2 regions of the Sphaerisporangium siamense genome follow, and region 1 is predicted to be linked to the other one. Evidence: riboswitches for the same ligand, from Rfam matches in the RefSeq annotation. Region 1 holds a riboswitch; the other holds the start of a gene.
What was found. A riboswitch is a leader RNA that binds a small molecule or an ion and turns the genes downstream of it on or off. The one in region 1 is predicted to bind S-adenosylmethionine.
Positions count from the first base shown of each region.

Region 2: linked by a shared signal. The riboswitch ahead of thrC (threonine synthase) and the one ahead of BJ982_RS08780 (aminotransferase class V-fold PLP-dependent enzyme) in region 1 are both predicted to bind S-adenosylmethionine.

Region 1 is NZ_JACHND010000001.1:1,834,031-1,848,183, reverse strand. It holds gene BJ982_RS08795 (SAM-dependent methyltransferase) at 1-629, shown strand, start outside; gene BJ982_RS40310 (cytochrome P450) at 714-1,913, opposite strand; gene BJ982_RS08785 (TerC family protein) at 1,987-2,754, opposite strand; SAM riboswitch class IV at 2,919-3,034, shown strand; gene BJ982_RS08780 (aminotransferase class V-fold PLP-dependent enzyme) at 3,085-4,425, shown strand; gene BJ982_RS08775 (NADH-quinone oxidoreductase subunit D) at 4,444-5,616, shown strand; gene BJ982_RS08770 (DUF3180 domain-containing protein) at 5,769-6,227, opposite strand; gene folK (2-amino-4-hydroxy-6-hydroxymethyldihydropteridine diphosphokinase) at 6,376-6,882, opposite strand; gene folB (dihydroneopterin aldolase) at 6,879-7,244, opposite strand; gene BJ982_RS08755 (nuclear transport factor 2 family protein) at 7,354-7,791, opposite strand; gene folP (dihydropteroate synthase) at 7,788-8,639, opposite strand; gene folE (GTP cyclohydrolase I FolE) at 8,795-9,382, opposite strand; gene ftsH (ATP-dependent zinc metalloprotease FtsH) at 9,386-11,401, opposite strand; gene hpt (hypoxanthine phosphoribosyltransferase) at 11,676-12,233, opposite strand; gene tilS (tRNA lysidine(34) synthetase TilS) at 12,247-13,233, opposite strand; gene BJ982_RS08725 (Rv3626c family coenzyme F420 biosynthesis-associated protein) at 13,287-14,153, opposite strand, start outside.
Region 2 is NZ_JACHND010000001.1:2,088,648-2,102,800, reverse strand. It holds gene BJ982_RS09930 (DNA repair helicase XPB) at 1-341, shown strand, start outside; gene BJ982_RS09925 (hypothetical protein) at 572-910, opposite strand; gene BJ982_RS09920 (HelD family protein) at 1,079-3,160, shown strand; gene BJ982_RS09915 (dihydrofolate reductase family protein) at 3,145-3,681, opposite strand; gene BJ982_RS09910 (FAD-dependent monooxygenase) at 3,839-5,416, opposite strand; gene BJ982_RS09905 (TetR/AcrR family transcriptional regulator) at 5,489-6,118, shown strand; gene groL (chaperonin GroEL) at 6,282-7,904, opposite strand; gene BJ982_RS09895 (cold-shock protein) at 8,312-8,512, opposite strand; gene BJ982_RS09890 (MoaD/ThiS family protein) at 8,853-9,128, opposite strand; gene thrC (threonine synthase) at 9,142-10,437, opposite strand; SAM riboswitch class I at 10,452-10,614, opposite strand; gene BJ982_RS09880 (RNA polymerase sigma factor) at 10,728-11,291, opposite strand; gene BJ982_RS09875 (alpha,alpha-trehalose-phosphate synthase (UDP-forming)) at 11,454-12,881, shown strand; gene BJ982_RS40340 (MFS transporter) at 12,988-14,153, shown strand, end outside; gene otsB (trehalose-phosphatase) at 14,147-14,153, opposite strand, start outside.

The DNA of each region.
Region 1 (14,153 bases):
CGGAGGAGATCACCGGGCTGGTGTTCGCGAACGAGTGGCTGGACAACGTGCCGCTCGACGTCGCCGAGCAGACGCCCGAGGGGCCGCGGCTGGTCCTGGTCGATCCCGGGACGGGCGAGGAGCGGCTGGACGGCCCGCCGGAGGAGCGCGACCGGCGGTGGCTGGAGCGCTGGTGGCCGCTCGCCGCGACGGGCCTGCGCGCCGAGATCGGCAGGCCGCGCGACGAGGCGTGGGCGGGGGTGGTAGCCCGGCTGGCGCGGGGGCTCGCGGTGGCGGCCGATTATGCACACCCTGTGGATAACCGGCCGCCGTACGGCACGCTGACCGGGTACCGCGACGGGGCGTGTGTGCCGCCCATACCCGACGGATCCTGCGATATCACGGCACACGTGGCGCTGGACGCCTGCGCGGCGGCGGGCGAGCGAGCGGGCGCGATATCCACAACGTTGACCACGCAACGACACGCGCTGCGCGATCTCGGGGTCACCGGGCGGCGGCCGCCGCTGAGCCTCGCGGCCACCGATCCGGGCGGCTACCTGCGGGCGCTGGCGCGGGCGTCCCAGGAGGCCGAGCTGATCGACCCGGCGGGCCTCGGCGGCTTCGGCTGGCTCGCCCAGGGCAAGCCATGACCCACCGGCGTCCCGGGGCGTACCGCGACCGGCGCCCGGCCATGGCGCGGCCCGCGCCTCCCCGCGCCTTCGGCGACGCGAGGGTCAGATGGTGACCTTCAGGGACTCCAGGCCGCGGATGACGAAGTTGGGCTTCCAGGAGGGTTCCTCGGCGAGTTCGAGTCCGGGCGCCGCGGCGAGCAGGGCGCCGAACGACTCGATCAGCTCCACGCGGGCCAGCGGCGCGCCCAGGCAGAAGTGGATGCCTGCCCCGAACGAGATGTGCGGGTTGTCCTTGCGGCCCACGTCCAGCCGCTCGGGGTCGTCGAACACCTCGGGGTCGTGGTTGGCCGAGCCGAACAGCAGGGCCACCTCCGTCCCCTTGGGGATGTCCACCCCGCCGATGGTGACGTCCTGGAGCACCCACCGCTCGAACATCTGCAGCGGGGTGTCGTAGCGCATCAGCTCCTCCACCGCCGTGGGCAGCAGCGAGGGGTCGGCGCGCAGCCGCTCCAGCTCGGCGGGGTTGCGGAACAGCGCCCACCAGCCGTTGGCGGTGACGTTGACCGTGGCCTCGTGCCCGGCGTTCAGCAGCAGCACGCAGGTGCCGATGAGCTCCTCCTCGGTCAGCGTGTCCCCTTCGTCGGCAACCTGGGCCAGCGCGCTGATCAGGTCGTCGCCGGGGTCGGCGCGGCGGGCGGCGGCGAGCCCGGACAGGTAGTCCGAGAACTCCGACGCGGCACGCACCGCGGTGTGCTGTACCTCCGTCGAGGGGTTCAACTCGTACATGCCGCAGATGTCGGCCGACCACGGGCGCAGCAGGTGACGGTCGGACTCGGGCACGCCCAGCATCTCGGCGATCACCGTCACCGGCAGCGGCTCGGCCACCTCGCCGATCAGGTCGCCGCCGCCGCGCTCGACGAACGCGGCCACCAGCTCGCGGGCGACGCGCCGCACGCGGGGGCGCAGCTCCTCGACCATGCGAGGGGTGAACGCCTTGGAGACGAGGCGGCGCAGCCGTGTGTGGACGGGAGGCTCGACGTCCAGCATCCCGGCGCGGATGACGCGCCAGAACGGCTCCTGGAAGCCGGGCTCGGGCTCGCGGCCGAACTCCTCGTGCGAGGCCACGTGCAGGTATGAGCGGCCGAGCCTGCGGTCGCGCAGGGCGGCGTTGACGTCGCCGTGCCGGGCCACCAGCCACTGGCCGGTGGGCTCGAAGTAGCTGACCGGCGCGCGGTCGCGAAGCTCGCGGTACACGTCGTAGGGGTGCGCGACGAAGGCGGGGTTCCATGGGTCGAAGTGCACAAAGTCATCGTATGCACCGAAAGTCGAGCCGTTGCCCCGCCCGGGGGAACGCCCCCGGGCGGGGCCGCCGGTCTCAGCGCGCGGTGTCCGGTTCCGGGGACTCCTCGTGGCTTTCGCGCGGCTCCACCGGCCGCCGGCCCGCCTTCCTGCGCACCCGGATGTTCAGCAGCTCCACGATCAGCGAGAACGCCATCGCGAAGTAGATGTAGCCCTTGGAGATGTGCTGGTCGAAGCCCTCGGCGATCAGCACGACGCCGATCAGGACGAGGAAGGACAGCGCCAGCATCTTGATGCTCGGGTGCCGCTCGACGAACTCGCCGATCGGCCGCGCCGCTACGAGCATCACCAGGACCGCGACGATCACCGCGGCGATCATGACGCCCAGCTCGTCCACCATGCCCACCGCCGTGATCACCGAGTCCAGCGAGAACACGACGTCCAGCAGCATGATCTGCACGATCACCGCGCCGAAGGAGGCCGCGGCCCGCCCGCCGGAGTGGCCCGAGGAGCCCTCCATGCTGTCGCCGATCTCGTACACGCTCTTGCCCAGCAGGAACAGCCCGCCGAGGATCAAGATCAGATCTCGCCCCGATATGCCGTGCCCGAACACCTCGAACAGCGGTTCCGTCAGCCGGACGACCCACGACAGGCCGAGCAGCAGCGCCAGGCGGCTGAGCAGCGCCAGCGCGAGACCCAGCTTGCGCGCCCTGTCCCGCTGCTCGGCGGGAAGCTTCCCCGCCAGGATCGAGATGAAGATGATGTTGTCGATACCGAGAACGATCTCCAGGGCGACCAGGGTCAGGAACCCGATCCAGATCGTGGGGTCGGCGACCCAATCCATGCGAGTACTCCTCCAGCGGTGCACGAACGACGGCCCGCCCGGCGGGCGGACCGTTCCCTGTCCAACGCACGGGGGTTCACCAGAGTTCGCCCGGATCGCCACCCCTACACCGGGGTGTCAGAGGTTGCGAGGACGGCCGGGGCGTGGGTTATAGTCCCGGTGTAGGTCATGAGTGCCAGCGCCAAGCCCCGGCTCGCTGGCCGGCAACCCTCGCGCTCGCGGCGGGGTGCCCCGGGTGAAGACCAGGTCCGGCACGAGGTGTGCCGGGCAAGCGCGGGCTCCGTCGTCTCAACGCCATGACCGGGGGCCCCTGACCCGAGGAGGCCGGCGTTGTCCGTCGTCACCGACCTGACCACCCCTTCCAGCTCGTCCCCCGTTCCCTCCGGTGACCCGGAGTCCCCGCTCGGCGCGCGCTCCCGCATCCCCGCGGTGGTCGGCGCCGACCTGGAGGTCCCGGTCAAGGGCGGCAGGCTGGTCAGGTACGCCAACTTCGACTACGCCGCCAGCGCCCCCTGTCTGGAGCCGGTGAGCGCCGCCGTCGCCGCCGCGCTCCCGGCCTACTCCAGCGTGCACCGCGGCGCCGGGTACGCCTCCCAGCTCACCACCGCCCGCTACGAGCAGGCCCGCCACACCGTCCGGGCCTTCGCGGGCGCCCGCCCCGGCGACGCCGTGGTGTTCACCCGCAACACCACCGACGCGACGAACCTGCTGGCCCGCTGCCTGCCCGAGGGCACCACCGTCGTGGTCTTCGAGACCGAGCACCACGCGTCCCTGCTGCCCTGGGCCGACGCCGTGCGCCTCGCGCCGCCCGCCTTCCCCGGCGAGGCCGTGCGCGCCGCCGACGAGGCCCTCGCGGCCATCGACGGCCCCAAGCTGCTCGTCGTCACCGCCGCCTCCAACGTCACCGGCGAGCTGTGGCCGATCGCCGCGCTCGCGCACATCGCGCACCGGCACGGCGCCCGCGTCCTCGTCGACGCCGCGCAGCTCGTCCCGCACCGCAGGCTCAACCTGACCGCCCTCGACCTGGACTACGTCGCCTTCTCCGGGCACAAGCTGTACGCGCCGTTCGGGGCGGGCGTGCTGATCGGCCGTTCCGACTGGCTCACCGCCGCCGACCCGTACCTGCGGGGCGGGGGCGCCTCCAGGAACGTCGCCGGGGGCGCCGCGGAGGGCGCGCCGCTCGCCACCGAGTGGAGCGACGACGCCGAGCAGCGGCACGAGGCCGGCACCCCGAACGTCCTCGGCGCGGTCGCGCTGGCCGCCGCCTGCGACGCGCTGTCCGCCACCGGCTGGACCTCCCTGGTCAAGGAGGAGGAGCGCCTCATCGGCCTGCTGCGCGAGGGCCTCGCGAAGATCGACGGCGTGCACGAGCTCTCGCTGTGGGGCCCGGGGCACCCGCGCGTCGGCATCGTCTCGTTCGTGGTGGACGGCTGGAGCGCGCGGGAGGTCGCCGAGGCCCTGTCGTCGGAGTACGGCATCGGTGTCCGCGACGGCAGGTTCTGCGCCCACCCCTTCGTCCGCCACCTGCTCGGCGAGGCCGGGCGCCTCGACGACGGCACGTGCGCGGACGGCACCGCGGGCGCCGTGCGGGCCTCCATCGGCATCGGCACCACCGAGGAGCACGTGCGCCGCCTGGTCGCCGCCCTGACCGAACTTGTCTCCCGGCGGTGACGTGACAGCATGGGGTCTATGACCGGACCTCATGCCGCGGGAGGGCCCATCGAGCGGGTCGTGGGCATCGGCGCCGGGGCCAAGGAGCTCGCCACCGAGGACATGATCCTCAACATCGGGCCCCAGCACCCCTCGACCCACGGTGTGCTGCGTCTCCGGCTCACCGTGGACGGCGAGCGCATCGCCTCGGCGGAGCCGATCATCGGGTACATGCACCGGGGCGCCGAGAAGCTGTTCGAGGTGCGCGACTACCGGCAGATCATCGTGCTGGCCAACCGGCACGACTGGCTGTCGGCCTTCGCCAACGAGCTCGGCGTCGTGCTCGCCGTCGAGCGCATGCTCGGCATGGAGGTCCCGGTGCGGGCCGTCTGGGCGCGCACGCTGCTCGCCGAGCTGAACCGCGTGCTCAACCACCTGATGTTCCTCGGCTCCTATCCCCTGGAGCTCGGCGCGATCACGCCCATCTTCTACGCCTTCCGCGAGCGCGAGATGCTGCAGGCCGTGATGGAGGAGATCTCCGGCGGGCGCATGCACTACATGTTCAACCGGGTCGGCGGCCTCAAGGAGGACCTCCCGCACGGCTGGCTGGACCGGGTCGCCGCGACGGTCGGCGACACGCGCGGGCGGCTGTCCGACATCGAGAACCTGATCTACGGCAACGAGATCTTCCTCGCCCGCACCCGCGGCGTCGGCGTGCTCGACCGCGAGACGATCCTGCAGTACGGGGTGAGCGGGCCGATCGCCCGCGCCTCCGGCGTCGACCTGGACCTGCGCCGCGACGAGCCCTACCTCGCCTACGGCGAGCTGCCCGTGAAGGTGGCCACGCGCACGGCCGGCGACTGCCACGCCCGCTTCGAGGTGCTGCTCGACCAGGTCAAGCACTCCCTCGACCTCGCCGACGCCTGCGTCGACCGGCTGCGGTCGCTGCCGCCGGGGCCGATCAACCAGCGGCTGCCCAAGGTGCTCAAGGTGCCCGAGGGCCACACCTACGCCTGGACCGAGAGCCCGCTCGGGCTCAACGGCTACTACCTGGTGTCACGCGGCGAGAAGACGCCGTGGCGGCTCAAGCTGCGCAGCGCCTCCTACAACAACGTGCAGGTGCTCAGAGAGATGCTGCCCGGGCACCTCATCGCCGACATGGTGGCCATCCTCGGGTCGATGTTCTTCGTCGTCGGCGACATCGACAAGTGACCGTCCACCAGGCCCGGCGCGAACCGCAGGTTTAGACGTCCCGCTCCGGTGCAGAAGACCTGTGCGTAAAGGGACAGGGTGGAAGAGACAAGGGTGACTCCTTGCGGTGGCGGGGCCCGGTGGTGGTGCCGGGCCCCGTCGCATGCCCCGGCTCAGGAGCGCTTCTCGTCGTCCTCGGGGCCCTTCGGCACCCGGCAGCAGTGTTCGAGGAACAGGGCCGCGCAGACGAGCACGACGCAGGAGAGCAGCGACCCGCCGGCCAGGAAGAAGTCGCGCCGGGGGGTGTCCTGGTCCAGCAGCGGCATGACGTAGAACACGAAGCCCGCGAAGATCCCGGCGCACGCCGCCCCCACGTACGCCGACGCCTTGGCCAGGGCGGCCAGCCGGGCCACCGCGAGCGGCTCCACCGGCTTGGTGTCGGGTTTGCGCTGGATGCGGGCGCGGGTCATCCACCCGCTGTACGCCTCGCCGACGGCGAGCAGGAGCACCGTGGGGATGGCCGTCCACGGGACGGTCGGCAGGTCGGAGTAGACCTGCTGCAGCACGAGCCACGTCACCAGGGCGAACGCGACCACCAGCACGACGAGCACGCCGGGACGGCTCGGTCTCACGTGATCCTCCTCATCGTTGCCACCGGCACCCCGGCCTCCCCCGCGCGAAGCCCCCGGCGGACGGCCCTGGCGGCGTCATCGTGAGAGTAAAGCCCATCGAGGCGTGGCCTATTCCGGACACGGCACGCGCCGGTCCGGAGGGGGACGGTCAGCTGGGCGGCTGGAGCGCCAGGTCGGCGCGCAGGCGCACGCCCCCCTCGTCCAGGTCGGCGAGCAGCCCGGCCACCGAGCCGCGGCCGGGCAGCACCGCGCCCGGATCGGCCTGCGACCACGGCACCAGGACGAACGCCCGCTCGTGGGCCAAGGGATGCGGGAGCGTCAGCTCGGGGTCGTCGGAGAGCAGGTCGCCGACCATGATCAGATCGACGTCCAGCGTGCGCGGCCCCCACGGCTCGGTGCGCACCCGGCCGAACGCGCTCTCGACGCCGAGCGCGCGCTCCAGGATCGCCTTCGGGCCGAGCGTCATGGTGTTCGCGATCACCACGGCGTTGAGATAGGGACGCTGGTCCGGGGGACCCCCGACCGGGTCGGTCTCGTACACCGGGGACACCGCCACGAATTCGAGCCCGGGGGCGTCGAACAGCGCGTCGACGGCGCCCTGAAGCGTGTCGAAACGGCGGCCGACGTTGCTGCCGAGCGCCAGGACCACCTTCATCCGCGCCTCCTCCTGATCGTCACGACCACGTCGCCGAACGGGAGCGGGATCGGCGCCGCGGGCTTGTGCACGCTGACCTCGGCCGCCTCGACCGGCCCGCTCGCCAGGCACGCGTCCGCCAGGCGCGCGGCCAGGGTCTCGATGAGGTCGACCGGCTCCCCCTCGACGATGGCGGCCAGCCGGAGGGCCAGCTCGCCGTAGTCGACGGTCCTGGACAGATCGTCGGCGGCGGCCGCGGGGGCGGTGTCGAGGAACAACGTGACGTCCACCACGAACTCCTGGCCGAGCTCGCGCTCGGCGGGCAGGCAGCCGTGCCTGCCGCGCGCACGCAGCCCTACAAGGCTGATCGTGTCCCCACTCATGGAACCGCTCCCGTTCCGACGCGCCCCGGGACCTCCGGAGCAGCTTCCACGCTAACCAGGCCCGGGACGTGCTCGAACCCCGCCGCGTCCGCGCGGAGGCGGGCAGCGGTCATTCATCCGCCTGCTCGTCGTCGTCATCGGCCTGCAGGACGGGGGAACCGTGGTACACCCAGAGGCGCCAGCCCGCGGGGGTGCGGATGAAGGTGCTGGTCGCGACCACGCGGCCGGCGGCGAAGGTGGCGTCCTCGGTGTCGGCGGCGGTGAGGATGTTCTCGGCGCAGGACAGCACGGCGACGTCGCCCGCGACGGTGGTGCGGACGTCGGTCAGCACGAACTGGATGTAGGTGGTGTTGGCCATGATCAGCGCCCAGGAGCGCAGCACCTCGGCCCTGCCGGTGACCATCGACCAGCCGGGGTGGACGCACATCGCCACCCGGCCGTTCTCGTCCTCGGCCCAGATCTCGGTCATGCGGTCCAGGTCGCCGCTCTCGATGGCGGTGTAGAACGCCTCGTTGAGCTTCTCGATCTCAGCGGCTGTGGTGCTCATCGTCTACCGCCCTTCCAGGCCGCGGCGACGCGGACGGCGTCGGCGTTGGGACGCACATGGTGAACGCGAACACACCAGGCGCCGGCCTGGGCGGCGAGCGCCGTGACGGCCAAGGTGGCGTCGTCGCTGCCGCTGAAGGGCCTCGGCGTGCCGTCCGGGCCGGCCAGCAGGCGCCCGAGGAAGCGCTTGCGCGAGGCGCCGATGATGATCGGGTAGCCCAGCCGCCCCAGCTCGCCGATGCCCGAGAGCAAAGACCAGTCGTGCTCCGCCTTCTTGGCGAAGCCCAGGCCCGGATCGACGATGACCTGGTGCTCGGCGACCCCCTCGGCCAGCACGGAGTCGACCCGTTTGCGGAGCTCTTCGGTGACCTCGCCGACCACGTCGGAGTAGATCGCGCGCGTGTCCATGTCGTGGCTGTGGCCGCGCCAGTGCATGACGACGTAGGCGACGCCCGAGGCGGCCACCAGGCGCGGCATCGCCGGGTCGGCGAGGCCGCCGCTCACGTCGTTGACCAGGCGGGCCCCCGCGGCCACCGCGGCCTCGGCCACCTCGGCCCGCATCGTGTCGACGCTGACGACCACGCCCTGCTCGGCCAGGGCGCGGACCACCGGCTCGACCCGGCGCAGTTCCTCGTCCAGGGGGACGCGCGCGGCGCCGGGCCGGGTGGACTCGCCGCCGACGTCGACGATGTCGGCGCCCTGGGCGACCAGGTCGAGGCCGTGGCGCACCGCGACCTCGGGGTCGAACCACCGGCCGCCGTCGGAGAAGGAATCGGGGGTGACGTTGACCACGCCCATCACCAGGCAGCGCCCCGGGTCGGGCAGGCCCGGCACCGTCCATGTGGTCATGGCGTCCAGCCTAGGTGCTTCCCGATGACGATCTGCGCCATGGGTCCGGGTTGTGGATAACGAATCAGCCCGACTTGCGCGTGAGATCTCATATCCGGCGAAACCCGGCGCGCGTCGGTCGGCTGCTTCCCACCACCTGGCGCCGGGAACGCTCGTCAGCGGCGGCCGAGGATGAGTGCCATGGCCTCGGCGCGCGTCCTGTCGCTGTCGCGGAAGTCGCCGCGCACGGCCGAGGTGATGGTCTTGGCGCCCGGCTTGCGCACGCCGCGCATGGTCATGCACAGGTGCTCGGCCTCGATGACCACGATGACCCCCCGGGGCGCGAGGACGTCCATCAGCGCGTCGGCGATCTGGGAGGTCATGCGCTCCTGCACCTGGGGACGCCGGGCGTAGACGTCCACCAGCCTGGCCAGCTTGGACAGGCCGGTGATCTGGCCCTTGTCGTTCGGGACGTAGCCGACGTGCGCGACGCCGTGGAACGGCACGAGGTGGTGCTCGCAGGTCGAGAAGACCTCGATGTCCTTGACGAGCACCATCTCGTCGTGGTCGGCGTCGAAGACCGTGGTCAGGACGTCCTCGGGGGACTGCCCGAGCCCGGCGAACTGCTCGGCGTACGCGCGGGCGACCCGGGCGGGGGTGTCGACCAGGCCGTCCCGGTCCGGATCTTCACCGATCGCGAGAAGGATCTCGCGAACGGCCTTCTCGATCCGGCCCGAGTCGACCTTGAGTGGATCCACGCTCACCCGTTACGCCTCGTCCTTGGGCGTCGGGTGGTCGTTCCTGAGCAGAGCGCCGGAGCCGGCCTGGTTGCCCGCGGGGAGCGCGGTGCCGTTGCCGTTGCCCGCGACCTCCTTGGGCGTGAGGATCGGCGGACGGTCGGACGGGAGCCGCTTGCCGTACCCGGAGTAGGACGGGCGCTTCTCCTTGACGACGACCGGCGCGAAGATCTCCAGGACCTGCTCGCGGGAGAGCGTCTCCTTCTCCATGAGTTCGAGCACCAGGTTGTCCAGCACGTCGCGGTACTGGACGAGGATCTCCCACGCCTGGTCGTGCCCGGACTCGATGAGGCGGCGGACCTCTTCGTCGATCGTGGAGGCGATCTTCTCGGAGTAGTCGCGCTCGTGGCCCATGTCACGGCCGAGGAAGACCTCGCTGTTGCCGGTGCCGAACTTGCGGGCGCCGAGGTGCTCGCTCATGCCGTACTCGGTGACCATGCGGCGGGCGATGGAGGTGGCCTTCTCGATGTCGTTGGCCGCGCCGGTCGTGGGCTCGTGGAAGACGAGCTCCTCGGCCGTGCGCCCGCCGAGCAGCATGGCGAGCTGGTCCATCATCTCCGAGCGGGTGGCCAGGAACTTGTCCTCCATGGGGAGGGTCATCGTGTAGCCCAGCGCCCGGCCACGGGACAAGATCGTGATCTTGTGCACCGGGTCGGAGTTCGGCAGGGCGTGCGCCACCAGGGCGTGGCCGCCCTCGTGGTAGGCGATGATCTTCTTCTCCTGGTCGGACATGACCCGGCTCTTGCGCTCCGGGCCCGCCATGACGCGGTCGATGGACTCCTCAAGGGTGTTCATCGTGATCAGCTTCTGGTCCTGGCGCGCGGTGAGCAGCGCGGCCTCGTTGATGACGTTGGCGAGGTCGGCGCCGGTGAAGCCGGGAGTCCTGCGGGCGATGACGTCGAGGTCGACGTCCTGCGCGAACGGCTTGCCGCGCCCGTGGACGCGCAGGATGCCCTTGCGGCCCTCCAGGTCCGGGCGGTCGATGACGACCTGGCGGTCGAACCGGCCGGGACGCAGCAGCGCGGGGTCGAGGATGTCGGGACGGTTGGTCGCCGCGATGAGGATCACGCCGCCCTTGACGTCGAAGCCGTCCATCTCGACGAGGAGCTGGTTCAGGGTCTGCTCGCGCTCGTCGTGCCCGCCGCCGAGGCCCGCGCCGCGGTGCCGGCCGACGGCGTCGATCTCGTCGATGAAGATGATCGCCGGGGCGTTCGCCTTGGCCTGCTCGAACAGGTCGCGGACGCGGGAGGCGCCGACGCCGACGAACATCTCGACGAAGTCCGAACCGGAGATCGAGTAGAACGGGACCCCCGCCTCGCCGGCCACCGCGCGGGCGAGCAGCGTCTTGCCGGTGCCGGGCGGGCCGTACAGCAGCACGCCCTTGGGGATCTTGGCGCCGATGGCCTGGAACTTGGCCGGGGCCTGCAGGAACTCCTTGATCTCCTGGAGCTCCTCGATGGCCTCGTCCGCACCGGCGACGTCGGCGAAAGTGGTCTTGGGAGTGTCCTTGGTGATGAGCTTCGCCCGGGACTTGCCGAAGTTCATGACCCGGGAGCCGCCACCCTGCATCTGGTTCATGATGAACAAGAAGATGAGGACGATGACGACGATCGGCAGGAAGCTCACCAGCAGGCCGACGAGGAAGTTCTCCGTCGGCACGGTGACCTTGTAGCCGCCGGGCAGCTTGCCCGCCTTCACCTGCGTCTGGAGCATCTTCTGAAGCTCGACGCCCTGCCCCTGGACCCAGTACGCGTAGAAGCGATCTTCACCACGGATCTTCTGCGTGGTCTTGATCTCGATGCGCTGGTCCTTGTCGACGATCACGGCGTTGTCGACGGCGCCGTTCTCGATCTGGGTGATGACGAACGAGGTGTCTCGCTGGGCGTAGTTGCTGTTGCCGCTCCAGAATGTGGAGGCGAGCAGGAGCAGCACGACGATGCCCAGGATCCACAGCAGTGGCCCACGTGTAAATCGCTTGAGATCCATCCGATGCGGAACCCCTGCGGGCCCGTCCCTTCCTGAACACGGCCTGACCCCCGGGCGGACCCGGGGTTAGCGGCATCCAACCGCTCCTACTGACGACCCGAAGGGATGATCCCTCCGAGACATCCGAAGGTACACCGGGCCGCCGCGCAGGGTCACTGCTCCGGCGACACCGGCTTTGTCCTACCAACGTACGTCAGCCCGCCCGGTGTTCCCCACGACGAGTCCCAATAAGGGGCCGACTCTCCGGTTGCGGGCCTGGAAATTCGCTCAGGGCTTACTCGCCGCCGTAGACATGCCGCGCGAGCGTGCCGATGAACGGCAGATTGCGGTACCGCTCGGCGTAATCGAGGCCGTAGCCGACCACGAACTCGTTGGGGATGTCGAAGCCGACGTACTTGACGTCGATCGGCACCTTCACGGCGTCCGGCTTACGGAGCAGCGTGCATATCTCGACCGAGGCCGCGTTGCGCGAGCGCAGGTTGTGCACCAGCCACGACAACGTCAGCCCGGAGTCGATGATGTCCTCCACCACCAGGACGTGCCGCCTGGCGATGTCGGTGTCGAGGTCCTTGAGGGTGCGGACGACGCCCGAGGACTTGGTGCCCGCGCCGTAGGAGGACACGGCCATCCAGTCCATCTGGACGTCGATGTGCAGCGCGCGCGCCAGATCGGCCATGACCATGACCGCCCCCTTGAGCACCCCGACGATCAGGAGGTCCTTGCCCGCGTAGTCCGCGTCGATCTTGCCGGCTAGCTCCTTGACCTTCGCCTGAAGTTCTTCCTCGGAAATGAGGACCTTTTCAAGGTCCGTGCCCATGTCGGCTGCGTCCACCAGGGGTTTTCCTTCACAAGAGGGTGCTGGCGAACACCAGGGTGCCATACCGCCGGACCACTCCGACCCCCCCGGGCAGCTCCACGACGCGCTGGCCGCGCCACTGCGTGACCAGCCGGTCCACCTCCGCGATGTGGACGGCGGCCAGCGCCGACGCCGTCGCCCCCGCCGCCAGCCCCGCCCGCTGGATCACCCGGCGGCGCACCGCGGCGGGCAGGTCCTCGACGGCGTCCACGTCCAGCTCGACCCCGGCGCCGGTGACCCGCGCGCGCGCCGCGTACGCCTCCTCGGCCCAGGCGTCGAGCGCGTCGGCGTCGTCCCTGCACAGGCTCGCCGTCCGGGCGAGCGCCTCGGTGACGCCGGGCCCGAGCGCGCGCTCCAGCACCGGCAGCACGTCGTGCCGGACCCGCGCGCGGGCGTAGGCGGCGTCGGCGTTGTGCGGGTCCTCCCAGGGGGACAGGCCCAGCGCCTCGCAGGCCGCCCGGGTCGCGCGGCGGCCGACGCCGAGCAGCGGCCTGCGGTAGAGCCCCGCCGCCGCGGGCATCCCGGCGAGCGAGCGGGTGCCGCTCCCCCGGGACAGCCGCAGCAGCACGGTCTCGGCCTGGTCGTCACGCGTGTGGCCGAGCAGCACCGCCGGGGCGCCGAGCCGGTCGGCGGCGCGCGTCAGCGCCTCGTACCGGGCCTCGCGCGCCGCCGCCTCCGGGCCGCCCGCGCGGCCGACGGTGACCGTGAGCACCTCGGCCGGCTCCAGTCCGAGCGAGGCGGCCAGCTCCGCGACCTCGCGGGCGCGCCGCGCGGAGCCTTCCTGCAGGCCGTGGTCGACGGTGAGGAGCCCGGCGCGCAGTCCCATGCGCGGCGCGGCGAAGCCCAGGCACGCCGCGAGCGCGAGCGAGTCGGCCCCGCCGCTGCACGCGGCCAGGACCAGGGCGCCGGACGGCAGGCCGGCGAGCGACAGGCGTACGGCGCGGCGGATCTCCGCGACGGCGGGATGAGGCCCCATGTTCCTAGTCTGGCGGCGTGCGGGGCCGCCGGATCACCGCCGCCCGCGGGAGGTCAGAGGTGTCCGTTGGAGGTGGGCAGCTCGGGCGCGTGGAGCACCCGCGAGATCCACCGCTCGGGCTCGCGGATCTCGGCGTGGGTGGGCAGCGTGGCGGGCGAGCCCCACACGCGGTTGAACCCGTCGATGCCCGCCTCGGCGACGACCTTGCGGACGAACGCCGCGCCCTCGGCGTACTGCTTCATCTTCAGGTCGATGCCGAGCAGACGCCTGAGCGTCTTGTCGAAGCGGGAGCCGCCCTCGCGCCGGTGCTGGAAGCGGGACCGGATCTCGGCCACCGACGGCACCACCGCGGGCCCCACGGCGTCCATGACGTAGTCGCCGTGCCCCTCGACCAGCGTCATCACCGCGGTCAGCCGGTCGAGGATCTCTTTCTGCTCGGGGGTCTGGATGGCGTCGATCAGGTTGCCCTCGCCGCCCTTGATGGCGTCGGCGACGGCGTCGGACGCGGCGCGCATGCGGTCGAGCAGGGTGCCGAGATCGAGGTCGGAGGCGAGCAGGAACTCGGTCATCTGGGACCGGACGTACTCGCGCAGCCACGACACGCCCGTGAACTGCACCCGGTGGGTCTCCTCGTGGAGGCAGACCCACAGGCGGAAGTCGCGGGGGTTCACGCCGAGCTCGCGCTCGGTGTTGACGATGTTGGGGGCGACGAGCGTGAGCCGGCCCGTGGGGGCCCGCCCGCTCGGGTCGGGCGGGAGGAACAGCTCGTACTGGCCGAGCACGCGCGTGGCCAGGAACGCGAGCACCGCGCCGACCTCGACGCCGGTCACCCGCGAGCCGACCGCGCCGACGATCGCGGGGATCTGGGAGCGGCGGGCGTTCATGCGCTCGGTCAGCGGTTCCAGCACGACCCGGAACCC
Region 2 (14,153 bases), 250 kb from region 1:
GCGAGACGCGGGTGAAGGAGCGGGAGCGGCTGTTCCAGGCGTTCCGCGACAAGGAGATCCAGGTGCTGGTGGTCTCCAAGGTCGCGAACTTCTCGATCGACCTGCCGGAGGCGTCGGTCGCGATCCAGGTGTCGGGGACGTTCGGCTCACGCCAGGAGGAGGCGCAGCGGCTCGGCCGCGTGCTGCGTCCGAAGTCGGACGGCGGCGGGGCGCGGTTCTACTCCGTGGTCAGCAGGGACACCGTGGACCAGGATTTCGCGGCGCACCGTCAGAGGTTTCTGGCCGAGCAGGGTTACGCCTACCAAATCATCGACGCCGACGACGTGCTGGCCGGCGAATAGCGCCGGGCGGCACGCCGTCGCCCCCCACCCAAAGCCGTCTCGGGAAAACTTTCAGCGTGGCTGACGATTCAGATCCACGAAATACCCTTAAACTTCCGCACCCCACTCACCCCCTCGCCCAGCGGCTCCCACGGCGCCAACTGCGGCATACCCGATGATCTAACCAAATCACAAGGATTGTCCCACTTTTTCGGGATTTTGGGATACCTGCACGCAACGTGTCGGCAGGATCACCGACCGATCAACCCGCCGACGTAAAGCACGGCCAGCGCGATAAGCCACGAGGCGGTCGCAATCCCTACCAGCATGAGGGACTTTTGCGGGTATTTACGGAATAGGGGTGGAACAAGGGCGGCGACCGTCGCGACGGCCCCGGCCAGCGCGAACAGCCCGGAGAGCAGGGAAACCATGCCGAGCCGGTCCACGCACGACTCCGGCGATTCCCCGTTACCGCAGAAGGCCTCCAACCCCCAACCGGCGAAGACCGAAAACGTCCACAACCCTCCCAGGAGGAGGTTCGCCAGGATGGGAATGACCGGAGACAGCGCCCCCGGAGTACGCGTCGTCACCCTCACGGCGTACCCAAAGCTCAACAGTCTGCAAACTCCAGGACAAGCGCCTCATCGCACGCCTGCGCGGACACACCCCCACAGCCATCCAGCGGCCGCGGGTCCGAACGTATAAGCTTGCGGGTTCGTGCCTTTGCCGCCCCCTTCGAACCCGAGGAGTGCGTCCGCATGCCCGGACACCAGTTGGCCCCTGACATACCGGACAAGAACCCCGATTCCCCACCCCCCGCCCCCATCCCCGGCATCGACCCGGACACCGTCCTGCGCGAGGAGCGCGCCCACCTGGCGGCCTCCCGGGACGCGCTGAAGGCCATGCGCGAGCACGCGCGGTCCCTGTCCGCCGACGCCGCGGGCGACTGGGTCTCCCGGCAGGTGCTCCAGGGCCTGCTCGACCAGCGCGTGACCGCCCTCGCCGACCACCCCGACACGCCGCTGTTCTTCGGCCGCCTCGACCGCGCCGGCCACGACGACCTGCCCCTGACCATCCACGTCGGGCGCCGTCACGTCCACGACGACGGCAGCCGCCCCATGGTGATCGACTGGCGCGCCCCCGTCTCCCGCGCCTTCTACCAGGCCCGTCCCTCCGACCCGATGGGCGTGCGGCTGCGCCGCCGGTTCGGCTTCCACGGCGGCGAGCTGACCGCGTACGAGGACGAGCCGCTGGACCGGAGCGCGCCGCGGCATGAGTCGCGCATCCTCACCGAGGAGATCGAGCGCCCCCGCACGGGCCCAATGCGCGACATCGTCGCCACCATCCAGCCCGACCAGGACGAGATCGTCCGCGCCGACCTGTCCAGCACGGTCTGCGTCCAGGGTGCCCCCGGGACGGGCAAGACCGCCGTCGGCCTGCACCGGGCGGCCTACCTGCTCTTCACCCACCGCGAGAAGCTGTCGCGCGGCGGCGTCATGATCGTCGGCCCGAACCGCGCGTTCCTGTCCTACATCTCCTCGGTGCTGCCCGCCCTCGGCGAGGTGCGCGTCGAGCAGGCCACCGTCGCCGGCATCCTCGGCGACCACGCCGCCCCGGAAGACCCCTCGGTCGCCGCGCTCAAGGGCGACGCCCGCATGGCCGCCGTGCTGCACCGCGCGCTCTGGCTGCACGTCAGCAAGCCCGAGGAGGGCCTGCTGGTCACCCGGGGCATCAACCGGTTCCGCGTCGCCGACCACGAGGTCCGCGAGACCGTCGCGTCCCTGCGCGGCACCACGCGCTACGGCCCCGGCCGCGCGGCGCTCGCCCAGCGGCTGGCCCACGCCGTGCTGGTGCGCATGGAGCAGCGCGGCGAGTCCCCCGACGACCGGGTGCAGGACGCCGTGGCCAGGTCCAAGCCCGTCAAGCAGCTCCTGGACACCGTGTGGCCCCGCGTCACGCCCGAGCAGGTGCTGTTCCGGCTGCTGTCCGACGCCGAGTTCCTGGCCCGCGCCGCCAGGAGCGACCTGACCGGCGAGGAGCGCGACGCGCTGGTCTGGGCGAAGCCGCCGCGGTCCTGGAAGTCGGCCAAGTGGTCGGCCGCCGACGCGGCGCTCCTGGACGAGCTGGCCGACCTGATCGAGCGCACCCCGACGCTCGGGCACCTCGTCGTGGACGAGGCGCAGGACCTGTCGGCCATGCAGCTCCGCGCCCTCGGCCGCCGCTGCCGCACCGGCTCGGCCACCGTACTCGGCGACCTGGCCCAGGGCACGACGCCCTGGTCGGCACGGTCCTGGGAGGAGGTCCTCGGCCACCTGGGGTTCGCCGAGGGCATGGTCACCGAGCTCACGCTGGGCTTCCGCGTGCCGCGCGAGGTGCTCGACTTCGCCGCCCGGCTGCTGCCGTCGGTGGCGCCCGCCCTGGCCGCCCCCCGGTCCCTGCGCCCCGGCCCCGGGTCGCTCACCGTCCGCCGGATCACCGACCTGCCCGCCGCCGTCACCGAGGCCGTGGCACAGGTGACGGCCCGCGAGGGCTCGGTCGGGCTGATCGCCGCCGACGCCGCCGTGCCCGCCCTCGCGGCGGCGCTCACCGCCGCGGGCGTCGCCCACGAGGTCCTCGGCCCCGACTCCTCGGCCGAGTCCCGCGTCTCACTGATCCCCGCGACGCTCGCCAAGGGCCTCGAATACGACCACGTGATCGTCGCGGAGCCCGCCGACATCGTCACCGCGGAGGACCGGGGCCTGGCCCGGCTCTACGTGGTCCTCACCCGGGCGGTGACCACGCTCACGGTCCTGCACGCCGCCGCCCTGCCCGCCCAGCTCGCGGCTCAGGCCGACGTGTAGGTGAGCTCCAGCACGCCGGTGGTGAACGGCTTGGCGTGGGCCAGCGTCAGCGGGATCTGCCCGCCGTCCTCGAACAGGCGCGTGCCCTTGCCGACGACGATCGGGTGGAGCAGCAGCCTCAGCTCGTCGACCAGACCGGCCCGCAGCAGCGCCCTGACCAGGGTGATACTGCCGTTGATCGCGATGGTCCCGCCGGGGGCGCGCTTGAGCGCGGCGATCTCGCCGGCGACGTCGCCGCTCACCACCGTCGTGCCGGCCCAGTCCGCCGTGTCCAGCGTGTCGGAGACGACGTACTTGGCCAGGGCGTTCATGCGCTCGGCGACCGGGTCGCCCGTGGCGCCGGCGAACGCCTCCTTGAACGTCTCGTAGGTCACGCGGCCGAACAGCAGGGCGTCGGCCTCGGTGAGCAGGGACGTCACCGACTCGCCCATCTCCTCGTTGAAGTAGGGGAAGTGCCAGGTCTCCGGGGCCTCGACGACGCCGTCCAACGAGATGAACTGGCTCACGACGATCTTCCGCATGGTCTCTCCTCGTCAGGTCCTGGCCCCACGCGGAGCCACACCGGCGATGGTCCCAGCGGCGTCGCGGCGTCGTACACCCCGGAAACACCGGTACAAATCCCCCGGCCCTGCCTGGGGTGACGCCACCTGCGGAGTCACCCCAGGTATTCAGGATCTTTCACGCGAGCGCGGCGACCGGCGCGCCGAACCACGTGGTGAGCGCCCGCTCCAGCGCCCCGGTGCCGGCCGCGCCCGCGTCGCCCGCCCAGGCGACGAACCCGTCCGGCCGGACCAGCAGCCCCGCCAGCTCCGGACGTTCCGGGCAGGCGACCGCGACCACGGTCACGCGGTCGCGGTGCCCGGCGGCCACCGGCGCGAGGTCCCCGGCGAGGTCGAACAGCACGGCACGGCCCTCGCGCAGATGGCCGGCGAGCGTCGAGCCGTCGGCGAGGCCGAGGTCGGGGGCGCTCGCCCCCACGAGCGGGTGGTCGCCGGGGATGGCGTACCGCTGCCAGACGCCGGAGATGCGCTTGGCGAAGTAGGTGGTGCCGGTGACGGTCCCGGCGAGGTCCTGGACCACCTGCCGCATCGCCCGGGCGCGGGGGTCCGGGCGCATGACCGACACCTGGGCGCGGGTCCAGTCCAGCACCCACGCGCCGATCGGGTGCCGCTCGGCGGTGTAGGTGTCGAGCAGCCCGTCCGGAGCCTGGCCGCGCACGGTGGCGGCCAGCTTCCAGCCGAGGTTCACCGCGTCCCCGAGGCCGAGGTTCAGCCCCTGCCCGCCGAACGGGGAATGGACGTGGGCGGCGTCGCCCGCGAGCAGGACGCGGCCGAGGCGGTACGTGGTCGCCTGGCGCGCGTTGTCGGTGAACCGCGTGGCCGCCTTGATACCGGCCACGGTCACCTCGGCCCCGGTGACGTGCCGGATCGACGCCTCCAGCTCCTCGGGCGTGACGGGGGCGTCGCGTTCGGCGCGGGGCCCGGTGAACTGGACGGTCAGGATGCGGCCCGGCACGGGGCCGTGGGCGTACACGCCGGTGGGGGTGGCGTGCCAGCCGACGCCGAGCGCCTCGGTGCCCGTCACCTCGGCCAGGGCCTGGTAGGCGGTGATCTCCGGGTCGGTGCCGGGGAAGTCGAAGCCGGCGAGCTTCCTCACCATGCTCCTGCCGCCGTCGCACCCGGCCAGCCACCGGCACCGGATCACGCTCTCGCCCGGACCGTCCGCACCCCCGTCGCGGACCGTCACCGTCACGCCCGTGTCGTCTTCGGCGAAGCCGGTCAGCTCGGCGCCCCGGCGCACCCTCACCCCGAGGCGGCCGGCCCACCCGGCGAGGATCTCCTCAAGCTGCTGCTGGTTGACCAGGCCGATCATGTCGGCCGGGCCGTGGCCGTTCAGGTCGGGGTCGTCGCCGTCCAGCAGGTCGGCGCGGAGCATGACGCCGGCGAAGTGGCCCGCGAACCGGGGCGGCGTGCGCGGGGGCCCGCCGGCCGCGCCGTCGCCTGCCGCCCGCTGCCGCATGAACGCGGCGAACTGCTCCAGGTTGCGTTCCTGCGCCTCCCGCAGCTCGTCCAGCAGGCCGCGCCGGTACAGCGCCTCCACCGACGGGGTGTTCAGCGACCCCGCCTTGATCGTGGGGTCGATCTCGTGGCGCCGCTCGACGACCAGCGCCGAGACGCCGGCGAGCGCGAGCTCGCAGGCCAGCATCAGCCCCACGGGTCCGGCGCCCGCGACCAGCACGTCCACGTCGTCCGTCATACCGTCTCCCTCATAGCTACCCTGGCTAAAAAATTACCGTAACAGTATTTTTTCAGCCAGTACAGTTATGCCGTGCAGGGTGACCCAGGGCTTCGCGAGCGCAAGAAGCGGCAGACACGGCAGTTGATCTCTGATGTGGCCTCGCATCTCTTCATCACGAAGGGCTTCGACAACGTCACGGTCACCGAGATCGCCGAGGCGGTGAACGTCTCCCCCAAGACGGTCTTCAACTACTTCCCGCGCAAAGAGGACATGTTCCTGGACCGGCTGCCCGAGGCGCTCGCCCTGATCACCGGCGCCGTCCGCGACCGGGAGCCGGATGTCGAGCCGCTGGCCGCGCTGCGCCGCCTGTTCGTCGGCCTGGCACGCGAGGGGCATCCGCTCGGCGGGGTCGGCGAGGGGTACGGCACGTTCTGGCGCGTGGTGGCCGGCTCACCGGCCCTGCTGGCGCGTATCCGCGAGTCGATCCAGGAGACCGAGAACGTCCTCGCCGCCGCGCTGGCCGAGGCCGTGGGGGCCGACCCCGGCGACCCGTGGCAGAAGACGACCGCCGCCCTCGTCGTCACCGTCTACCGCACGACGTACGCCGAGAGCGCGCGCAGGCTCATCGCCGGCGAACCCGCCGCCGAGGTCGTCGAGGACCATATCGCCCTGCTGGAGCGCGGCTTCGACGCCCTGGAGCGCGCCGTCGGGGGCCGCTGACCGCGACGTCCACCTGAAGGGCCGACGGCGTCGGGGGCCGTCACAGCGGCGTCCGCGTCACGCGGCCCGGCCCGGGACTCCCCGCGCACGCGAAAGGGCCACTCCCGGGAGACCGGGAATGGCCCTTTCGCTGTTATCTGGGATATCTGGGCGCCGAAGCGGCTCAGAAGTCCATGTCGCCGCCACCGGGGACGGCCGGAGCCTTCTCCTTCTCCGGCTTCTCGGCGATGACGGCCTCGGTGGTCAGGAACAGGGCCGCGATCGAGGCGGCGTTCTGCAGCGCCGAGCGGGTCACCTTGGCCGGGTCGATGATGCCGGCGTCGAGCAGGTTCACGTACTCGCCCGTGGCGGCGTTCAGGCCGACGCCCGCCTCCAGGTTGCGGACCTTCTCCACCACGACGCCGCCCTCAAGGCCGGCGTTCACGGCGATCTGCTTGAGGGGCTCCTCCAGCGCCTTGCGGACGATCGAGGCGCCGGTGGCCTCGTCGTTGAAGAGCTCCAGCTTGTCGAAGGCCTTCGCGCCCGCCTGGATCAGAGCCACGCCACCGCCGGGGACGATGCCCTCCTCGACGGCCGCCTTGGCGTTGCGGACGGCGTCCTCGATGCGGTGCTTGCGCTCCTTGAGCTCGACCTCGGTCGCCGCGCCGGCCTTGATGACGGCCACGCCGCCGGCCAGCTTGGCCAGGCGCTCCTGCAGCTTCTCGCGGTCGTAGTCCGAGTCGGTGTTCTCGATCTCGGCGCGGATCTGGTTCACCCGGCCCGCGATCTGCTCGGGGTCGCCGGCACCGTCGACGATGGTGGTCTCGTCCTTGGTGATGATGATCTGGCGGGCGCGGCCCAGCAGGTCGAGGGTGGCGGTCTCCAGCTTGAGGCCGACCTCCTCGCTGATGACCTGGCCGCCGGTGAGGGTGGCGATGTCGCCGAGCATGGCCTTGCGGCGGTCGCCGAAGCCGGGGGCCTTCACCGCGACGGACTTGAACAGGCCGCGGATCTTGTTGACGACCAGGGTGGCCAGGGCCTCGCCCTCGACGTCCTCGGCGATGATGACCAGCGGCTTGCCGGACTGCACGACCTTGTCGAGCAGGGGCAGCAGGTCCTTGTTGGCGGAGACCTTGCCGTTGACGATGAGGATGTAGGCGTCGTCGAGGACGGCCTCCATGCGCTCCGGGTCGGTCACGAAGTACCCGGAGATGTAGCCCTTGTCGAAGCGCATACCCTCGGTGAGCTCAAGCTCCAGCCCGAAGGCGTTGCTCTCCTCGACGGTGATGACGCCTTCCTTGCCGACCTTGTCCATCGCCTCGGCGATCATCTCGCCGATCTGGGTGTCGCCGGCGGAGATGGAGGCGGTGGAGGCGATCTGCTCCTTGGTCTCCACGTCCTTGGCAATCTTGGAGAGCTCTTCGCTCACGCGCTCGACGGCGGCCTCGATGCCCCGCTTGAGGGACATCGGGTTGGCGCCGGCGGCGACGTTGCGCAGCCCCTCGCGTACCAGCGCCTGGGCGAGCACGGTGGCGGTGGTGGTGCCGTCACCGGCGACGTCGTCGGTCTTCTTGGCGACTTCCTTGACGAGCTCGGCCCCGATCTTCTCCCACGGGTCCTCGAGCTCGATCTCCTTGGCGATGGAGACACCGTCGTTGGTGATGGTGGGCGCGCCCCACTTCTTCTCCAGCACGACGTTGCGGCCCTTGGGCCCAAGGGTCACCTTGACGGCGTCGGCGAGCTGGTTCATACCGCGCTCGAGACCGCGCCGGGCGTCCTCGTTGAACGCGATCATCTTGGCTGCCATACGGCTAGACCTCCCAGATACAGGGTGGCTTGCGACGGATCGAGCCGACGCCCGCGACGGCATGTAGACCCGCTCCTCCACGACCCTGTCGCCGTGGACCACCGGGCCCCATCGCCTCGATCCAGGTTGTCACTCTCCACACGAGAGTGCCAACGAACTATTTAGCACTCTACCCGGTCGAGTGCAAGCGACCACCCCTATGACCTGGGAGGCACACGGATTTCTCCGACCGTATGCCGAATATTGGGCCTGCCCCTCATCCGGCGGCGGCCGGGCGGGCGACGATGTCCCACGTCAGAACGGGAGAGGGCCCGCCCGCCCTTGCGCAGGGCGGACCGGACCCTCCTTCTCGTGACTGTGATAGACCAGTGGATCTCTTCGACTGCGGCCGGGCTTCGCCGGCCGCGTCACACAGTCCGTACGGACTCGGCCTGGGGACCCTTCTGGCCCTGTGTGATCTCGAACTCCACCCGCTGACCCTGTTCGAGGGAACGGTATCCCTCCGCCAGGATCGCTGAGTAGTGGACAAACACGTCCTTACCACCGTCTACCGCGATGAAGCCGTAGCCCTTGTCCGCGTTAAACCATTTGACGGTGCCCTGCGCCACTTTCCGACTCCTCTTGCTGGGCTCCGGACCCCGCCCACTCCTCCGCGAGGTCCGTGACCTTCGGAACCGAGACGCATGCGAACTCCTCGGCCACGTCGATCGTTCTCGACCATACCTGTGGCATGCCTTGGCGCAACAGAGTCAATCACGAAACTACTTCTTGACGTTCGCTCAAAGCGGTACGTGACTATTTCGCACTCGCGTTTAGTTAGTTGACAATTACACTACCGAGGGGACCCAGTAAAAGCTTCTATTGTGATAGTTGGGCCGTTCAAGGGCCCAGAACGCACGAACGCCCGCCCGTCCCGGGGGACGAGCGGGCGTTCGGCCCGGCTTGCGGTCAGCCGCCGGCGACCGCGGGGATCACCGAAACCTGGGCTCCGTCGGGGGTGGGGGTGTCAAGTCCGTCCACGAAACGGACATCCTCTTCTCCGACATACACGTTGACAAAACGGCGGATGCTGCCCGTTTCGTCCAGGATACGAGCCCCGATTCCGGGGTAGTCGGCGTCGAGCTTCTGCAGCACGTCGCGAAGGGTGGCCCCTTCGCCCGTCACCTCGGCGGCACCGTCGGTGTACGTACGGAGAATCGTCGGAATCCGTACAGAAACGCTCATTTATAGGGACCTTTCAGGAGTTTTCCACGACAGCCGTACGAAATGCGTCGAGAGAGGGACGGATCACCGCGGTCGGCCGGGCGCCGGACGCGACCGCGTCCAGGGTCTTGAGGCCGTCGCCGGTGTTGAGCACCACCGTCTCGGCCTCGGGGTCCAGCAGGCCCTTCTCGGTGAGCTTCTTGAGCACGCCCACGGTGACGCCGCCCGCCGTCTCGGCGAAGATGCCCTCGGTGCGGGCGAGGAGCCGCACGGCGTCCACGATCTCGGCGTCGGTGACGTCCTCGACCGCGCCAGCCGTGCGGCGGGCGATGTCGAGCACGTAGGGGCCGTCCGCGGGGTTGCCGATGGCCAGCGACTTGGCGATGGTGCGCGGCTTGACCGGCTGCACGACCTCCCGCCCGGCCTTGAAGGCGGCCGACACCGGCGAGCAGCCCTCCGCCTGCGCGGCGAAGATCTTGTACGGCTTGTCCTCGACGAGGCCGAGCTTGATCAGCTCCTTGAAGCCCTTGTCGATCTTGGTGAGCTGGGAGCCCGAGGCGACCGGGATGACGATCTGGTCGGGAATGCGCCACCCGAGCTGCTCGGCGATCTCGTACGCCAGCGTCTTGGAGCCCTCGGCGTAGTACGGCCGCAGGTTCACGTTGACGAAACCCCACCGGTCGCCCAGCGGGTCGCCGATGAGCTCCGAGCAGAACCGGTTGACCTCGTCGTAGGTGCCCTCGATGCCGACCAGGCGGCCGCCGTACACCGAGGCCATGACGATCTTGGGTTCTTCGAGGTCGGCGGGGATGAACACGCACGCGTCGAGCCCGGCGCGGGCCGCCGCGGCGGTGACGGCGCCGGCCAGGTTGCCGGTGGAGGAGCAGGACAGCGTGTGGAAGCCGAAGGTGCGCGCCGCCTCCAGGGCGATGGCGACCACCCGGTCCTTGAAGGAGTGGGTGGGGTTGCCCGAGTCGTCCTTGACGTGCAGGCTGCGCAGCCCCAGCTCACGCGCCAGGTTGTCGGCCTTGACCAGCTTGGTCCAGCCGGGGGCGAGGTTGGGCTTGGCGGCGACGTCGGCCGGGACCGGCAGTAGCGCCCGGTAGCGCCAGATGTTGGCGGGACCTGCGGCGATCTGCTCACGCGTGACGGGCGCGGCCCCGTCGAAGTCGGGGCCGCTCCAGGTGTAGGCCACTTCGAGTGGCCCGAAACACTCGATACACGCGAAGCTCGGGCCCAGGGGATAGCGGGTGCCGCATTCGCGGCAGGACAGGCCGACGGCGGGGCCGAAGTCGTTGGAGGTGGTGATCTCAGCTGTTGCGAGCGCCATGAAGCGAGGCCTTTCCCTCATCTTCGCCCGGACCACCTTGGTCCCGGGCCGGAATTGGCACCTGTCCCGGCCGGTCTCACTGGTCTAAGTGCCGCGACATTCGGAGACGCGATGACCACAGCCGGGAGGGTTGCCGGGGCTTCGCAGGGCCGGTCCCTCCACCCCTCTGGATGAGCAATGTTCAGTTGTAAGACTGCCGACATGACAGGCAGACCGACATCACTGTACCTCGCACCCGGCGGGACAGGCGTGCCGTCTCGTATCATGAGACGGTGCCGACCGCATGTCGGTCAGGCCAGCGGGCCGTAGGCGTCGCCGAGGATGCCCTGGACGTACTTGCGCGCCTGGTGGATGCGCGATTTGGCGGTGCCGAGCGGGATGCCGAGCTGCTCGGCCACCTGGTTGTAGTCGAGCTGGCAGATGTCACGCAGCACCAGGGCCTGCGCCAGGTCGGGCTTGTCGGCCTCCAGGGCCTCCATCGCGTCCAGCAGGTCGAGCCGGTAGCCGGCGATCACGCTCACCCGGCCCGGGTCGGCCCGCAGGTCGGGCAGGTCCTCCGACGCCTGCTCGGCGGCGCGCCGCTTGAGCGTGCGGTAGGTGGTGCGGGCGCAGTTGGCCGTCACGATGTGCAACCAGGTGGAAAAACGTGCCCGGCCCTCGAACCTGCCGATGTTGCGGGCGACCGCCAGCAAAGTATCCTGGCAAGCCTCCTCCGCGTCCTGGTGGTAGGGCAGGAACTTCGCGCAGTGGCGCAGAACGTCGGGCTCGATGCGGCGGAGAAGCTCCCCGAGGGACCGGTGGTCGCCCTGAGCGGCGTCGCGGGCGAGCTCTTCGGTCGTATCGTCAAGCGCCATACCGGGGCCTCCATCGACCGTCCGCGCCTCGCCTCGCCCTGACCACCAGCCCATCCTATTGGGAGAGTTAAATTTCATTAATCCACGGCCAGGTGAGCTTTCCGGCGGAGAAGAACGGCGTGGAGACGACCGCCACGGCGGACGAGGAGTGGTGATGGGCGGATGAACACGGTACTCATGGCCTCGAACCGGGGCCCGGTCTCGTTCACGCTCGCCGACGACGGCACGCTGACCATGCGCAGAGGCGGCGGGGGCATGGTCTCCGGGCTCTCCGAGGTCGCCAAGGACGCCGACGTCCTGTGGGTCTGCGCCGCCCTCTCCGACGGCGACCGCAGCGCCGTGCGCCGCGCCCCCGGCGGCCGGCTGGACCAGGCGGGCTACGACACCGGCGCGGTGCGCATGCTGGACATCCCGCCCGCGACGTTCCACCGCGCCTACAACGCGGTGGCCAACTCGACGCTGTGGTTCGTCAACCACCTGCTCTACGACACGCCGAACTCCCCGCAGTTCGACACCCGCTTCCGCCGCGAGTGGGAGTCCTACCAGGACTACAACGCCGCGTTCGCGCTGGCCCTGGCCGAGGAGGCCGCGCACGGCGCCCGCGTCATGATCCAGGACTACCACCTGACCCTGGCCCCCGCGATGCTGCGGGTGGAACGCCCCGACCTGCGCATCGCGCACTTCTCGCACACCCCCTGGGCGCCGCCCGAGTACTTCTCGCTGCTGCCCGACGACATCTCCGCCGAGCTGCTGTCCGGCATCCTGGGCGCCGACCGCGCGGGCTTCCTCACCGCCCGCTGGGCCTCGGCGTTCATGGACTGCTGCGAGACGCTGCTCGGCGCGCACGTCGACCGCGCCGCGCGCACGATCACCTACGAGGACCGGGTGACCCGCGTCGGCGTCCATCCCCTCGGCGTGGACGGCGACGCGCTGTGGGCGCGGGCGCTGGAGCCGGACGTCGAGTCCCACATGACGGCGCTGCGCGAGCGGGTGGGCGACAAGAAGCTCATCGTGCGCATCGACAGGACCGAGCTGTCCAAGAACATCGTGCGCGGCCTGCTCGCCTACAAGCAGTTCCTGACCGACCATCCCGAGTGGCACGGCAAGGTCGTCCACCTGGCCTTCGCCTACCCCTCGCGCCACGACCTGCCCGAGTACCGCGAGTACACCGCGGCCGTGCAACGCTGCGCCACCGAGATCGAGGACGAGTTCGGCGGCGAAGACTGGGATCCGCTGATCCTCAACGTCAACGACGACTACGCCCGGTCGCTGGCGGCCTACCGCATGGCCGACGTCCTGCTCGTGAACCCGATCAGGGACGGCATGAACCTGGTCGCCAAGGAGGGCCCGATCCTCGCGCCGCACTGCGCGCTCGTGCTGTCGCGCGAGGCGGGCGCGGCCGCGGAGCTCGGGGCCGACGCCCTGGTGGTCAACCCTTACGACGTCTCGGGCACGGCGAACGCCCTGCACGACGCGCTGGTGCTGCCGGAGGAGGAGCGCGCCAAGCGCGGGGCGCGCCTGCGCGCGGCGGCCACCGCGCTGCCCCCGCACCAGTGGTTCGCCGACCAGCTCGCCGCCCTCGACTGCTGAGGCCGCTGGGGTAGGGGATTTCTAGCCTTGGCGGTCCCGGGGTGAAAGGTCCGCTCGATGGTAATTTCGGGTGGGATCGTGGCCCACTTCGAGACCCGGGGGTTCTGTGAGCTCGACCGCTGTCGTCCGATCGCTCACCCGGGACCGCCCCACCTGGCTCATCTACTTCCAGCTCTGCATCTTCGCGACCTACCTGTACGGCCTGTCCGCCGCGCTCCCGCTGCTGCGCCTCGACCAGGGCGTCTCGCAGGCCGTCGCGGGCCTGCACGGCACGGCCATGGCCGCCGGCGGCGTGACCAGCGGCCTCGCCATGCCGCGCGTGATGGCCAGGCTCGGCCGGCGCCTGACGACCTGGATCGGCACGGCCGCGATGACGTTCGGGGTCACGCTGGTGGCCCTCACCCCGGCGCTCCCGGTCACACTGCTCGGGTACGGGCTGGCCAGCGCGGGCGGCTCGATCGCGCTGTACGCCGGCATGTCGGTGCTGAGCGACCACCACGGCGTCGCGGGGCCCGCGGCCATCAACGAGGCCAACGCGGTCGGCGTGACGGTCGGCATCGGCGTGTCCTACCTGATCAGCGCGCTGGCGCCCACCCCGCTCGGCTGGCGCGCCGGCATCCTGGTCACGCCGGTCGCGGCATTGCTGCTGCTCGCCCTGATGGGCCGCGTGTGGATCCCGCGGGACACCTCGGCGGGGCGCGCGTCGGCGCGTGAGGTCCCCACCGGCCCCAAGGTCCCCTACGACTGGCGGTTCCACACCGCGTGCGGGGTGCTGTTCTGCCTGGTGGCGATGGAGTTCCTGTTCAACATGTGGGCGGCCAGGCTGCTGGCCGACCGCACCGGCATGACGGCCGCCGCCGCGGCCACCGGGCTGACGGCGTTCACCGTCGGCGTCGCCGCCGGCCGGTTCGCGGCCGGGCGGCTGACCCTGCGGTTCGATCCCACGCCGCTGCTGACCTGCGCGCTGTTCGTGACCCTCACCGGCTGGGCGGTGTTCTGGCTCGGCGACACACCGGCGCTGTGCTACGCCGGCCTGGTGCTGAGCGGCGTCGGCGCCGCGGTGCAGTTCCCGCTCGGCCTGGCGAGGGTCATCGCGTCCTCGGGCGGCCGCGCGGCCGAGGCCAGCGCGGCGGCCTCGGTGTGGGCCTCCACCGCGACCGGTGTCGGCCCGTTCGCGCTCGGGGCCCTGGCGGACGGCTTCGGCACGCACACGGCGTTCCTGATCGTCCCGCTGCTGATCTTCTGTGCCGTCTGCGGGATCGCGGTCAGCTC